2 regions of the Hyphomicrobium nitrativorans NL23 genome follow, and region 2 is predicted to be linked to the other one. Evidence: predicted binding sites of a transcription regulator. Region 2 holds the regulator's gene; the other holds the start of a gene.
The links. Region 2 encodes LexA, which represses DNA repair genes until DNA is damaged. Its sites were predicted from a motif close to TGTTCNNNNTGTGTTCNG; they were not measured.
Positions count from the first base shown of each region.

Region 1 (5,734 bases), 980 kb from region 2:
TGTGATCCTTTTCGGGGAGGTCAGCACGGCTTCTGATGGGAGAGTAGCAAACCTGACGGCAGCTTGGCGACTCCGCTTGAGCGAAGATCCGACGCTATTTTTGCGCTCTCCGAACCTCCGGCCGCACCATTCAATCCCTACATCTCGGCGTAATTCGGCCCGCCGCCGCCTTCAGGGGTGACCCAGGTGATATTTTGGGCCGGATCCTTGATATCGCAAGTCTTACAGTGCACGCAGTTCTGAGCGTTGATCTGGAACCGCGCTTCCCCTGCCTCGTTCCGCACGATCTCGTAAACGCCTGCCGGACAATAACGTTGCGCGGGCTCGGCATACTTCGGGAGGTTCACCTCGACGGGAATAGAAGGGTCCGCGAGTTTGAGGTGGACGGGCTGGTCCTCCTCGTGGTCCGTGGCCGAAAACGAAACGTTGGTCAATTTATCGAACGTGAGCACACCGTCCGGCTTCGGATAGGCGATTGGCGCCGCCTTGCTGGCGCGCACGAGCGTCTCGTGGTCCGCCTTGCCGTGACGCAGCGTGCCGAGCGGCGACCATCCGAACAACAGCGTCCGGATCCACATGTCCATGCCACCGATCGCGACGCCCACAATCGTACCGAAGCGCGACCACAGCGGCTTCACGTTGCGCACGCGCTTGAGATCCCGTGCGATATCGCCGCCCAGCACAGCGATCTCGTACTCGTCGAGCGTATCGTAGGCCCGCTCATCGCCCAGCGCGGCGAAGACGGCATCCGCCGCATGGATACCCGACAGGATGGCGTTATGGCTGCCCTTGATGCGGGGAACGTTCATGAAACCGGCCGAGCAACCCAGGATCGCGCCCCCCGGGAACGTCAGCTTGGGAATGGACTGCCACCCGCCTTCGGTCAGCGCGCGCGCGCCATACGCGATGCGTCGCCCGCCTTTGAACACGTCGCGGATCGCGGGATGCGTCTTGAAGCGCTGAAACTCGTCATAAGGCGAGAGATAAGGGTTCTTGTAGTTCAGATGGAGGACGAACCCGACAGAAACCAGGTTATTGCCGTAGTGATAAAGGAATGAGCCGCCGCCCGTCTTGCTGTCGAGCGGCCAGCCGAACGAGTGTTGCACGAGCCCGGGCTTATGCTGCTCCGGCGCGACCTCCCAAAGCTCTTTGAGCCCGATGCCGTACTTCTGCGGCTCGCGGCCCTTAGCGAGATCGAACGCCTTGATCAGCGTCTTGGTCAGCGACCCGCGCGCACCCTCGGCAAACAGCGTATACTTGCCGCGAAGCTCCATGCCGCGCGTGAAGCTGTCCTTCGGCTCGCCGTCGCGCCCGACACCCATATCGCCCGTTGCGACGCCGACAACCGCACCGTTCGCATCGTAGAGAACTTCCGCCGCCGCAAAGCCCGGATAGACCTCGACACCAAGCTCGGCCGCCTGCTCGCCGAGCCAGCGCACCAGCGAGCCGAGGCTGCCGATATAATTCCCATGATTGCTCATAAGCGGCGGCATCAGGAAGTTCGGAAACGTGATGTCGCCTGCGGGACCAAGAACCAGGAATTTGTCCTGTTTGACTTCCGTCGTGAGCGGCGCGCCGCGCTCCCGCCAGTCCGGGATCAGCCGATTGAGGCCAATCGGGTCGATCACGGCGCCGGAAAAAATATGCGCGCCGACCTCGCTCCCCTTTTCGAGCACGACCACGGAGATCTCCCGCTCCGCTTCGGCCGCGAGCTGTTTGATGCGTATCGCCGCTGCGAGGCCCGCAGGCCCTGCACCGACGATCACAACATCGAACTCCATGGCCTCCCGCTCCGGGAGGTCAGCTTGATCCCGCGCCATGTCTGCTGGTCCTGCTTCCGCCACTGCCGTTATTCACGATTTGGTCGCAATTGGCCGGGGCGTCAAGCATTGAGAGCAATCCGTCGCGACCTCACGGCGGGGATGCAATCGCACATCGCGGCCGCTAGAGTGCGCGCCATGCGACCCGACACCGACAACCGCGCACTGCTCACGCTGCTCGCCTGGTACCAGGAGATGGGCGTCGATGCGGCTGTATCGGACGCCGCAGTCAACTGGCTGGACCGCGGTGACGCCGCGCCTGGACGGGGCTTTCGCCTCTCCCCCAGCCCAGCGGATCAGGAAACCGGCCAGAGCCTCTCGCCAACGCCGCCCCGCGCACCCGCGGCCAATCCCGCGCCCGCGCCACGTCAGGGCCGCATCGCGCCCCCTCGGGAGAGCATCGGCGACCCACCCGGGCGCGCCCCCTCCACGCCGACCGCGCGTCCCTTCGCTGGCGCGCCTGCGGAAGCGGCGGAACGCGCCGCCCGGCAAGCGGCACGGGACGCAGCCGATCTCGATGCCCTCGAAGCCACCCTCCGCCAGTTCGACGGCTGCGGGCTCAAGGCAACGGCCAAGAACCTCTGCTTCTATCGCGGCGCAAAGCAATCTCGCCTCATGATCGTGGGCGAAGCCCCCGGCCGCGACGAGGACCTGGCCGGCCTCCCGTTCGTGGGCCGTGCGGGCCAACTTCTCGACAAAGATGCTGGCCGCGATTTCGCTCAAGGAGACCGACGTTCACATCACCAACGTCGTCTATTGGCGACCCCCCCGGCAACCGCACGCCGACCCCGCAGGAAAGCGAAATCTGCCGCCCGTTCCTTGAGCGCCAGATGGAACTCGTCGCGCCTGATGTCGTGCTGCTCCTCGGGGGCGCGGCGGCAAAGCAAGTGCTGGGCGTAACCGAGGGCATCATGCGGCTCCGCGGCCGCTGGCGCGAGATCGAGAACGGCGGACGCGCCATTCGCACGATGGCGACGCTGCACCCAGCCTATCTCCTCCGCACGCCAGCCGCGAAGCGGCAAGCATGGCGCGATCTCCAGGCCGTCCGCGCGGCACTGGACGGAAACGAACCGAAATCCTAATCGTGCGAAGATCAAAGTGCGGCGGCTTACGACGCCCTGCGCTCGGCAATCGTCTCGCTAACACGTTTCTGCGGGCTCCCGAAGACGGCAGCAATCGCCTTGACAGGCACACCCGCGAGATAAAGCCCGAGACAGGCCTGCGCGCGGGCCGTCCGCGTCAGCGTGCGATCCTGGCGATAGCGCTCCCCGTCCATCACCGCACGCGCATTGAGCACCGCGAGACGGCGCCGCCCGAGACGGCGCGCAAGATCCACATCCTCAAGCAGCGGCAGCGCCCCGAAACCGCCGACCTCGTCGTAAAGCGTGCGCGGAAGCAGCAGGCCCTGATCGCCATAGGGCAGCTTGAGCAGCCCCATGCGGAACGCGGCCATCCGCTCCGCCATCCGTGCGCCGAACCCTTCGTCGTCGAGAACGAACCGGAACGTGGCAGCCGCAGCTTTACGCCGCCCGCTTTTCACCCGCTCGATATGCTGGGCCGCGTCGCGCTCCCAGCCGGCATCGAGATACGTGCCGGAATTGAGGAACAGGAGCCATGGGAAACGGGCCCGCTCCGCGCCGGCCCGAAGCTGCGCGCCGCGCCCTGCGGGCGCTTTGACGATTTCGGCGCCCGCGCCATCCGCGATGTCGAAGGTACGGTCGGTCGATCCGCCATCGGCGACGATCACCTCGCACACCACACCTTCGACCGCCGCCGGAACGAGCGACGTCAGCGTCTCGGCCAGGCTGTGTTGGGCGTTGAAGGTGGGAATGACGACAGAGATCATGGATACTTGTCTTGCACCATCGAAGGCTCCGCAACAAGCTTTTGCGGCATCGGAGCATAGGAGACTGCCACCCGCCCCCTTATTTTGTTCTTTATTTGTTCTCAGCGATTGGCTAGTCTCTTTGCCATGTCGCCCCGACCGATCATCCCTCAGCCCAAAGCAAGCCGCTTCGCAAAATCCGAAGCGACGCCGGGCGGCTTCGTCGAGGCCGACCGCCGCCGCGGCCGTGGAGCGCAGTCGAACCACACAGGGCGCTTCGAAAGCGAAAAGCGCACCGCGTTCGACGACGGCTGGGAAAGCCTGGGCGAACTGGAAGCGCTTCGCACCGACGTTTACGAGGAACCCGCCCGCTCCATCATCACGCGCAACAAAAGCCCCGACATCTCCTTCGATCAGTCGATCAATCCGTATCGGGGCTGCGAGCACGGCTGCATCTATTGCTATGCGCGTCCGACGCACTGCTACCTTGGCCATTCGGCCGGCCTCGACTTCGAAACCAAGCTTTACGCCAAGACCAACGCCGCCGAACTGCTGGAACAGGAACTCGCGCGCAAAAACTACAAGCCGGCCGTCATCGCGCTCGGCACCAACACCGACCCCTATCAGCCCATCGAGCGCGAGCGGCACATCACGCGCGCCATTCTCGAAGTCCTGGAGCGCACCGGCCACCCGGTCGGCATCGTCACCAAATCCGCGCTCGTCGTCCGCGACATCGACATCCTCTCGCGCATGGCCGCGCGCGGCCTCGCGAAGGTCGCCCTGTCGGTCACAACTCTGGATCGGCGCATCGCGCGCGCCATGGAGCCCCGCGCCACAACCCCTGCGAAACGTCTTGAGGCCGTGCGTGCGCTGAGCGAGGCTGGCGTGCCCGTCTCCGTCATGGTGGCCCCCATCGTGCCGGGCCTCACCGACAGCGAGATCGAACGCATTCTGGAGGCGGCACACCGCGCCGGAGCCAGCGAGGCCGGTTACGTGCTCTTGCGCCTGCCGCTCGAACTCAAGGACGTGTTTCGCGAGTGGCTTGCGGGCGCGTTTCCCGACCGCGCCAGCCGCGTGATCAATCTCCTGCGATCGATGCACGGCGGCGCGGATTACACGCCCGAGTTCGGTCTCCGCCAGAAAGGCAACGGCCCCTACGCCGAGCAGATCGCGCTTCGCTTCCGCTTGGCGCTGAAGCGGCTCGACATGAACACGCGCCGTCAGGCGCTTCGCACAGACCTCTTCAAGCCCCCCGTCGCGAAAGGAAGCCAGATGACGCTGTTGTAGATCGGCTCGCGACATACCCCCCTGTCCACAAGCCGCTTTGACACGGACGCCGCGAGCCGCGACGCTTCGTCCATGAGAGTGGCCGATTCGCGAATCGTACCGACCTTCGAGCTGGAAGCTGCCGAGCTGGCGCTTGCAGACGGCTTCATCGCGGGCGTGGACGAAGCGGGCCGCGGGCCGTGGGCGGGCCCCGTCGTCGCGGCCGCCGTCGTGCTGGATCCGAATCGCATCCCCCAAGGCATCGACGATTCGAAGGCGCTCGACGCCGACGACCGCGAACGCCTTTACGAGCGCATCGGCGAAACTGCACTCGCCATCGGCGTCGGCATCGGCGACGTGGGCCGCATCGACCGCGACAACATCCTTGCCGCCACCATGTGGGCCATGCAGACCGCGGTGGGCGAGCTTTGCTGCCGTCCGCGTCTCGCACTCGTCGACGGCAACCGCGCGCCCCGCCTGTCCTGCCAGACACGCACCATCGTCAAGGGCGACGCCAAGTGCCTCTCGATCGCGGCGGCCTCCATCGTCGCGAAAGTAACGCGCGACCGGATCATGATCGCTCTCGCGCGCGAGCTGCCGGGATACGGCTTCGAGCGGCACAAAGGCTACGGCACGCCCGAGCATCGCGCTGCCCTTGTCCGGCTCGGCCTCACGCACGAGCACCGGCGCTCCTTCCGCCCGGTTCAACTCGCGCTGAGCTTAGCGGAAGCCACCGCCGCACCCTGACCGAAAATCTTCTAACGGAGGGTTTTCGGCGAGCCCCGGACGCGGCACGCCAGCATCGCGGCCTCGCCAAACGCCT
Region 1 is NC_022997.1:1,351,192-1,356,925, reverse strand. Features, by position in the region: gene W911_RS06285 (electron transfer flavoprotein-ubiquinone oxidoreductase) at 138-1,781, opposite strand; gene W911_RS06280 (uracil-DNA glycosylase family protein) at 1,959-2,720, shown strand; gene W911_RS19005 (uracil-DNA glycosylase) at 2,624-2,902, shown strand; gene W911_RS06275 (glycosyltransferase) at 2,929-3,666, opposite strand; gene W911_RS06270 (PA0069 family radical SAM protein) at 3,793-4,932, shown strand; gene W911_RS06265 (ribonuclease HII) at 5,005-5,658, shown strand.
Region 1: W911_RS06270 (PA0069 family radical SAM protein) is a predicted target of LexA. The motif match lies at 3,752-3,769, and genes of this name have one in related genera.

Region 2 (5,734 bases):
CGCGCTGTTTCCGGCCGTTGCGCTGCGGATCTCGACGAAGAAATGGGCGGCCGTCGCCGGTCTCGTCGGCGCGACCGGATATCTCCTCATCTCGGGGGCCGCAATCGCCACCGTCCGCGCCTTCATCATGATTTCGATCATGTTCGTCGCGGTCCTGCTCGACCGGCAGGCGCTCGCAATGCGCAACGTCGCGCTCTCGGCGCTTCTCATCCTGCTCGTCATGCCGGAAAGCCTGCTCGATCCGGGTTTCCAAATGTCGTTCGCGGCCGTCATCGCGCTGATTGCCGGATACGAATTGATCCGGCGGCGCACAGAGCAAACGACTTTCGGCGGATGGGGGAAACTGGGCGTCGTTTTTCTCGGCGGCATCCTGCTCTCGACCGTGATCGCGAGCCTCGCGGTGGCGCCCATCGGCATCTATCACTTCCACAAAAGCCAGCAATACGCCGTGCTCGCCAATCTCATTGCCGGGCCCGCCGTCAATATCGTCATCATGCCGGCGGCGCTGCTCACCCTTGTCCTGATGCCGTTCGGGCTCGAATGGCTGGCGCTGCCAATCATGGCGCTCGGAATCGATTTCATGAGCTGGACGGCCTACGTCGTCGCCGCGCTTCCGGGCGCGGTGGGCGTGATCCCGGAAATCCGCGGGACCGCGTTCGCGCTCATGGTCGCGGGCGGGCTGTGGCTGATGCTCTGGCAAACGCGGTGGCGGCTCTGGGGGCTTCCCGTCATCGCCGCGGGCGCGCTGCTCGCTGGCGGAAAGGAACGGCCGGATATTCTTGTGGGACGCGGGGGCGACCTCGTGGCGGTGCGGGGCGCCGACGGCCTGCTCGTTGCCACGCGCGGGGCGTCCGGAAATTTCGAGCTCGGCCGCTGGCTCGAACACGATGGCGATGCGCGCGGGGCCCGCGCCGCGCGGGAGGCTCGCGGTCTTTTGTGCGACGGGGCGGGCTGCATCGGCGAGACAAAGGGGCTTCGTATCGCGATTGCCCGCCATTCCTCCGCCACGGCGGAAGACTGTGCGCATGCGGATATTCTTGTCGGCGGGCCGCGTCGTCCGCGCGGGTGCGACAGGCCGCTCGCTGTTTTCGATCGCGCGGCATTGCGGCGCAACGGCGCGCACGCGGTTTATATTCAAGACGAAGCGGAGAGCCCGGACCGCAACGCGCCCCGCGTGGTGCGGGCGGAATCGGTGGCCGCACGGCGCGGCGTGCGCCCATGGACGGAACGCCCCGAGCGGCCGAGGCGCTCGAATCGCACGCGCGACGCGTCGCCCGGCGCTTCCATCGGCTCCGCCGCTCCGCTTGCCGATCAGTAGCGCCGGATGAGGCCGACGAGACGGCCCTGGATGTCCACTTGATCGGGACCGAAGATGCGCGTTTTGAATTCCGGATTGGCCGCTTCGAGCGCAACCGTCGAACCCTTTTTGCGCAGGCGCTTCAAGGTGGCTTCCTCGTGCTCGACGAGGGCGACGACGATGTCGCCGTTCTCGGCCGTTTCACAGCGACGGATGATGACGGTGTCGCCATCGTGAATACCGGCTTCGATCATCGAATCGCCTTTGACTTCGAGGGCGAAGTGCTCGCCGTTGGTCAAAAGGTCGGGCGGGCAGGCGATGTCATGCGTGTGGTTCTGGATCGCGGAGATCGGGACGCCCGCCGCGATGCGCCCCATCACCGGCACCGAAACGGTGCGGCTATCGAGCATGTGCGAGGGAGGGAGCGAAATATCCGGCGCGCGCGATTTCGCGCCTTCGATCACGCTCGGCTGGAATCCGACGCGGCGGAGTGCCTCTGCGGCCTGTGCGGTGGAGCTTTCTGGCAGCTTCAGCACTTCGATGGCGCGTGCCCGGTGGGGCAGGCGGCGGATGAAGCCACGCTCGACCAGCGCCGTGATGAGGCGGTGGATGCCGGATTTGGATTTGAGATCGAGCGCGTCCTTCATCTCGTCGAACGACGGCGGGACGCCATCGGCCTGCATACGCTCGTGGATGAAGAGCAGAAGCTCTTTCTGCTTCGACGTCAGCATTCATGCCTCCCGTGCAAGGCCCGGACTTCCAAGGCCGAGAGTTATTCCGCCTACGACGTTCCGGCGGCGCGCCCTTCACGGGAACGCCGATGCGCCACAACGGCGAGGATCAAAACGGGCGATCCCTGTCTGCGGCGTTTCTGCCGCAAGCCCCGAAATCAGACCTTCGTCCGTATCCTGTCCGTGCCGGCTCGATCCGCAAAGCCGGATGACGCGTCGAAACCCGAGTCGTAAGACTCACCTAAACAAATCGTGAATGTACGCTAATCGTTCCCGGCTCGTTCTGCAAGCGCAACCTGTAATGAGGTAGTGTCTCAGTTTGAAATTTGGGGCGTTAAGGCGCCAGAAACCGAGACCGGCGAATCTCCGTGTAGGGGGAACCGTCGTGCTAGCTGACCCGTCTCGCGTACTTGCCCGATTGCGAGAGTCCGGAATACCGGACGATCATCCATTCGCCCTGGCGTCCATGATGCTCAAGCGGTTCAAAGGGGACTGGCAGGAGGCAGATGCTGAGTGCCGGCGATGTGCAAGCCGGCTTCTGGATGCTGGAAAGCTGGACGATGCCGCAGTCATGAGCCTCGCTGCCCGGATCTGCGTGTTCTACGGTGAGGCAAGGTAGCCTTCGGAAGGCGGGCAAAATCCCGCTCAACCCAATCCTTAAGCGGTGAAAGAGGCAGACTTGAGAATGGGACGGCAAGAGGCTCGACCATCAGGTAGTCGTCAACCTCATCGTGGTCGATAATGCCGGACAATGCCTCTGCCACGTCTCGACATCGAAGGTCGTGTGTAAAGCAGTACGCGCGTACGAGCTTGCCTTGCCACACGCTTCTAACGTTCACGAGAGCCCGCCTAACTCGATTATCAAGGCGAGTAACGTCGGATTCTTCCGCCTCTGACGGGCACTGGACAATGAGTAGCTTTCGCGCCCTCGCAGGTCGTGGCTCGGACACTGGGAAAAGATCGCGCACGATGCTCTCGCTCGTGCGATGAACTTCGATTTCCTCTTCCCATTCTTCATCCCAAACCATTTCTCGCGGTGCGTGGCAGGAGTAAACACCAACCTCGACGACCTCAAAACTGTCCACCCAGCTTGGAGCGCCATCCCGACCAAACATGGAGATTTCGATTGCCTCATTGGGGTCGGGCGCCACACAGAAGATAAGAACTTCATGCGCAAGAATTGTCGGCACGGGCCTGGGACCGTACGGGTCAGGGTAAAATGAAAGAGGGTCTTTCCGGGCTTGATAGAAAATTTCGTGCAGTATGCTGTACTTGGCGCGCACAAAAGCGAGATGCGAGTACCGCATGATCACCTCATAGCATCTATATCTTCTATGCGATTCTGCCTGATTCGCGCTTCTTGTAGGTCGCCGGTCGGCCGGGCTTCGGAGCGACCGCATCCATCCGCTCAATCAGGTCTTCGAACGACAGCAGCTTGTCCGTAAGCCCTGCGGCCATAGCGGGCGAGACGCGCAGCGTCTTGTGGATGCGGCACCAGTTGTAAAAGTAGAAGTAGAGCGAGAGCGCGTGACGGTGGTTTTGCGAGCTTCTTTGAGAAGGCGTTGGACAGGCGGGTGAACCGCTTCATGCTCATACGCATGGTGAGGTTCTGCCGCTCTACGTAGGACGTGGAGATGTGCTTCGCGTCCGGCTTACCCACGATAGGCGTCTTCTTCGCACCGATGCACTCAGGCGGGCTGTACTTGCGCTCAGACGCTTCCGCACCGCGGCCTTTAGGAACGTCGCCGTAGATCTTCACGAGTTGGGCAAAGTCGATGTCTGTGCCGCCGAAAGCCTGCTCAACGGCCACGAGGTAGTGCTTGAGGCCGTCCGTCGTGAGTTGGACCCGATTAGCGAGACGGCCCTTCAGGTCATCCATGAAGGCATAGGCCCAGTATGCGTCGCGCTGCCCGACGGCCCAGCTACAGATCAGCTTGCTGTCCGCGTCGAGCGCCGTCCACGTCCAGACATCGCCCGCTCCCTTCGGAGGAGACTTGGCGTCCACGACGTTCTTGTTCTTCGCGTAGACGAACGACCAGATCTCGTCACACTGGATACGCTGCGATTGGAGACCGCGCACGTTCTCGTCGTGGAAGGCGAGAGCGGCCCGGCCAGCCTCATCGAGCAGCTTGGAAACCGTGTTGATCGAGACATCGCACACCCTCGAAATCGAGCGCATGGACGATCCCTCGCAGAGAAGCGAGAGGATCTGGACGCGCTTAGCTAAGGGCAGTTTGTTCATGTCATTAATATATGAACTATTATGCGTAGCGTCAAGCATAATTGCAAGCATCCAACAAAATATGCTTGCAAAGTTTCCGATTCGGGTCCAACCTGCAAGCAGATTGGATGGGATGCTTGCAATGAATGATGCGGAAGAGAGCGCGAAAGCCAAGGGTGGCCATGCCCGAGCAGAGGCACTTACTGCCGAGGAAAGGGCCGAAATTGCAAAGCGCGGCGCTGCGGCTCGCTGGGACGCAAATATCCCCCGGGCTACTCACTACGGTGAGTTGAAACTCGGAGAAATCACGATCCCATGCGCGGTCCTCCAGGACGGGACGCGGCTGATCACTCAACGCGGTATGTTCGTCGCGCTAGGGCGACACAAGAACCCGACTAAGGGTCAAGACCCGATCGACAACAAGCCGGGTTTTCTTGCCGCCAGCAACATTTCTCCGTTTATTTCCAATGAGTTGGAACGATCGTGGACTCCGGTGCGTTTTAGGCTCCCCAAGGGTTCGGGCGGCACTAGGGGCAACATCGCGATCGGATACGACGCAAAAATCCTTCCCCACGTTTGCAACGTCTTTCTTGATGCGAAAGAGCAGGGAAAGCTGCTCCCTAATCAGGAGCACATTGCCCAGTCCTGCAAAGCTTTACAGCGTGGCTTCTCGATCGTGGGCATCATCGCGCTCATCGACGAAGCGACGGGCTACCAAGAAGTCCGTGACCGAGACGCGCTGCGACAGATCCTTGAAGCCTACCTCCGACACGAACTTGCCGCGTGGGTCAAACGCTTCCCGGATGAATTCTATAAGGAAATTTACCGCTTGCGTGGCTGGCCTTGGGCAGGCATGGGCAAGAATCGATACAGCGTCGTGGCCCACTACACCAAGGATCTAATCTACGAACGCCTAGCTCCGGGTGTTTTAGAGGAGATGGAACAACGAAACCCCAAGGATGAGCGGGGAAATAGAAGGGCCGCTCACCACCAATGGCTGTCAGAGGATTTGGGAATTCCGAAGCTTCAAGAGCACTTCGCGGCGGTTCTCGCTCTGCAGAGAGCGCACGACAATTGGGATGAATTCTACGCCGCGATGCAAAAGGCCTTGCCCAAGCGGAATGACGTGCCGTTGCTGCAATACGGTGGCACGAGCTAGCTCTTATTCCAGCGCGCCGCTGCCGCTTTCTTGGCGATCTCGGCGCGCTTCGCCTTGCTCAGAGACTCTGCACGCGCCTTGCCGCCCTTCCTGCCAAGGCTGACGGCGGCGGCGTCCTTGCCGTCTTCAGTTACGTCTTCCTCGTCTTCACCAGTCGCAATCCGAGCGACTTTGATCGCATTCGATACGACGTCGGCCGGACGCTTCTCACCCTTCGGACCTTTGGGCATCGTCGTTCGTCTCCTGGTGCACAGCACGTGCTGCATCACATATGCGGTTGAGCTGTTCGCGTCTGAAGGGGTGCATCTCGGCATGGGCGCAGTACG
Region 2 is NC_022997.1:2,328,040-2,333,773, reverse strand. Features, by position in the region: gene W911_RS10865 (ComEC/Rec2 family competence protein) at 1-1,318, shown strand, start outside; gene lexA (transcriptional repressor LexA) at 1,312-2,028, opposite strand; partial or broken gene W911_RS10855 (IS1 family transposase) at 3,361-4,270, opposite strand; gene W911_RS10850 (P63C domain-containing protein) at 4,383-5,408, shown strand; gene W911_RS10845 (hypothetical protein) at 5,405-5,638, opposite strand.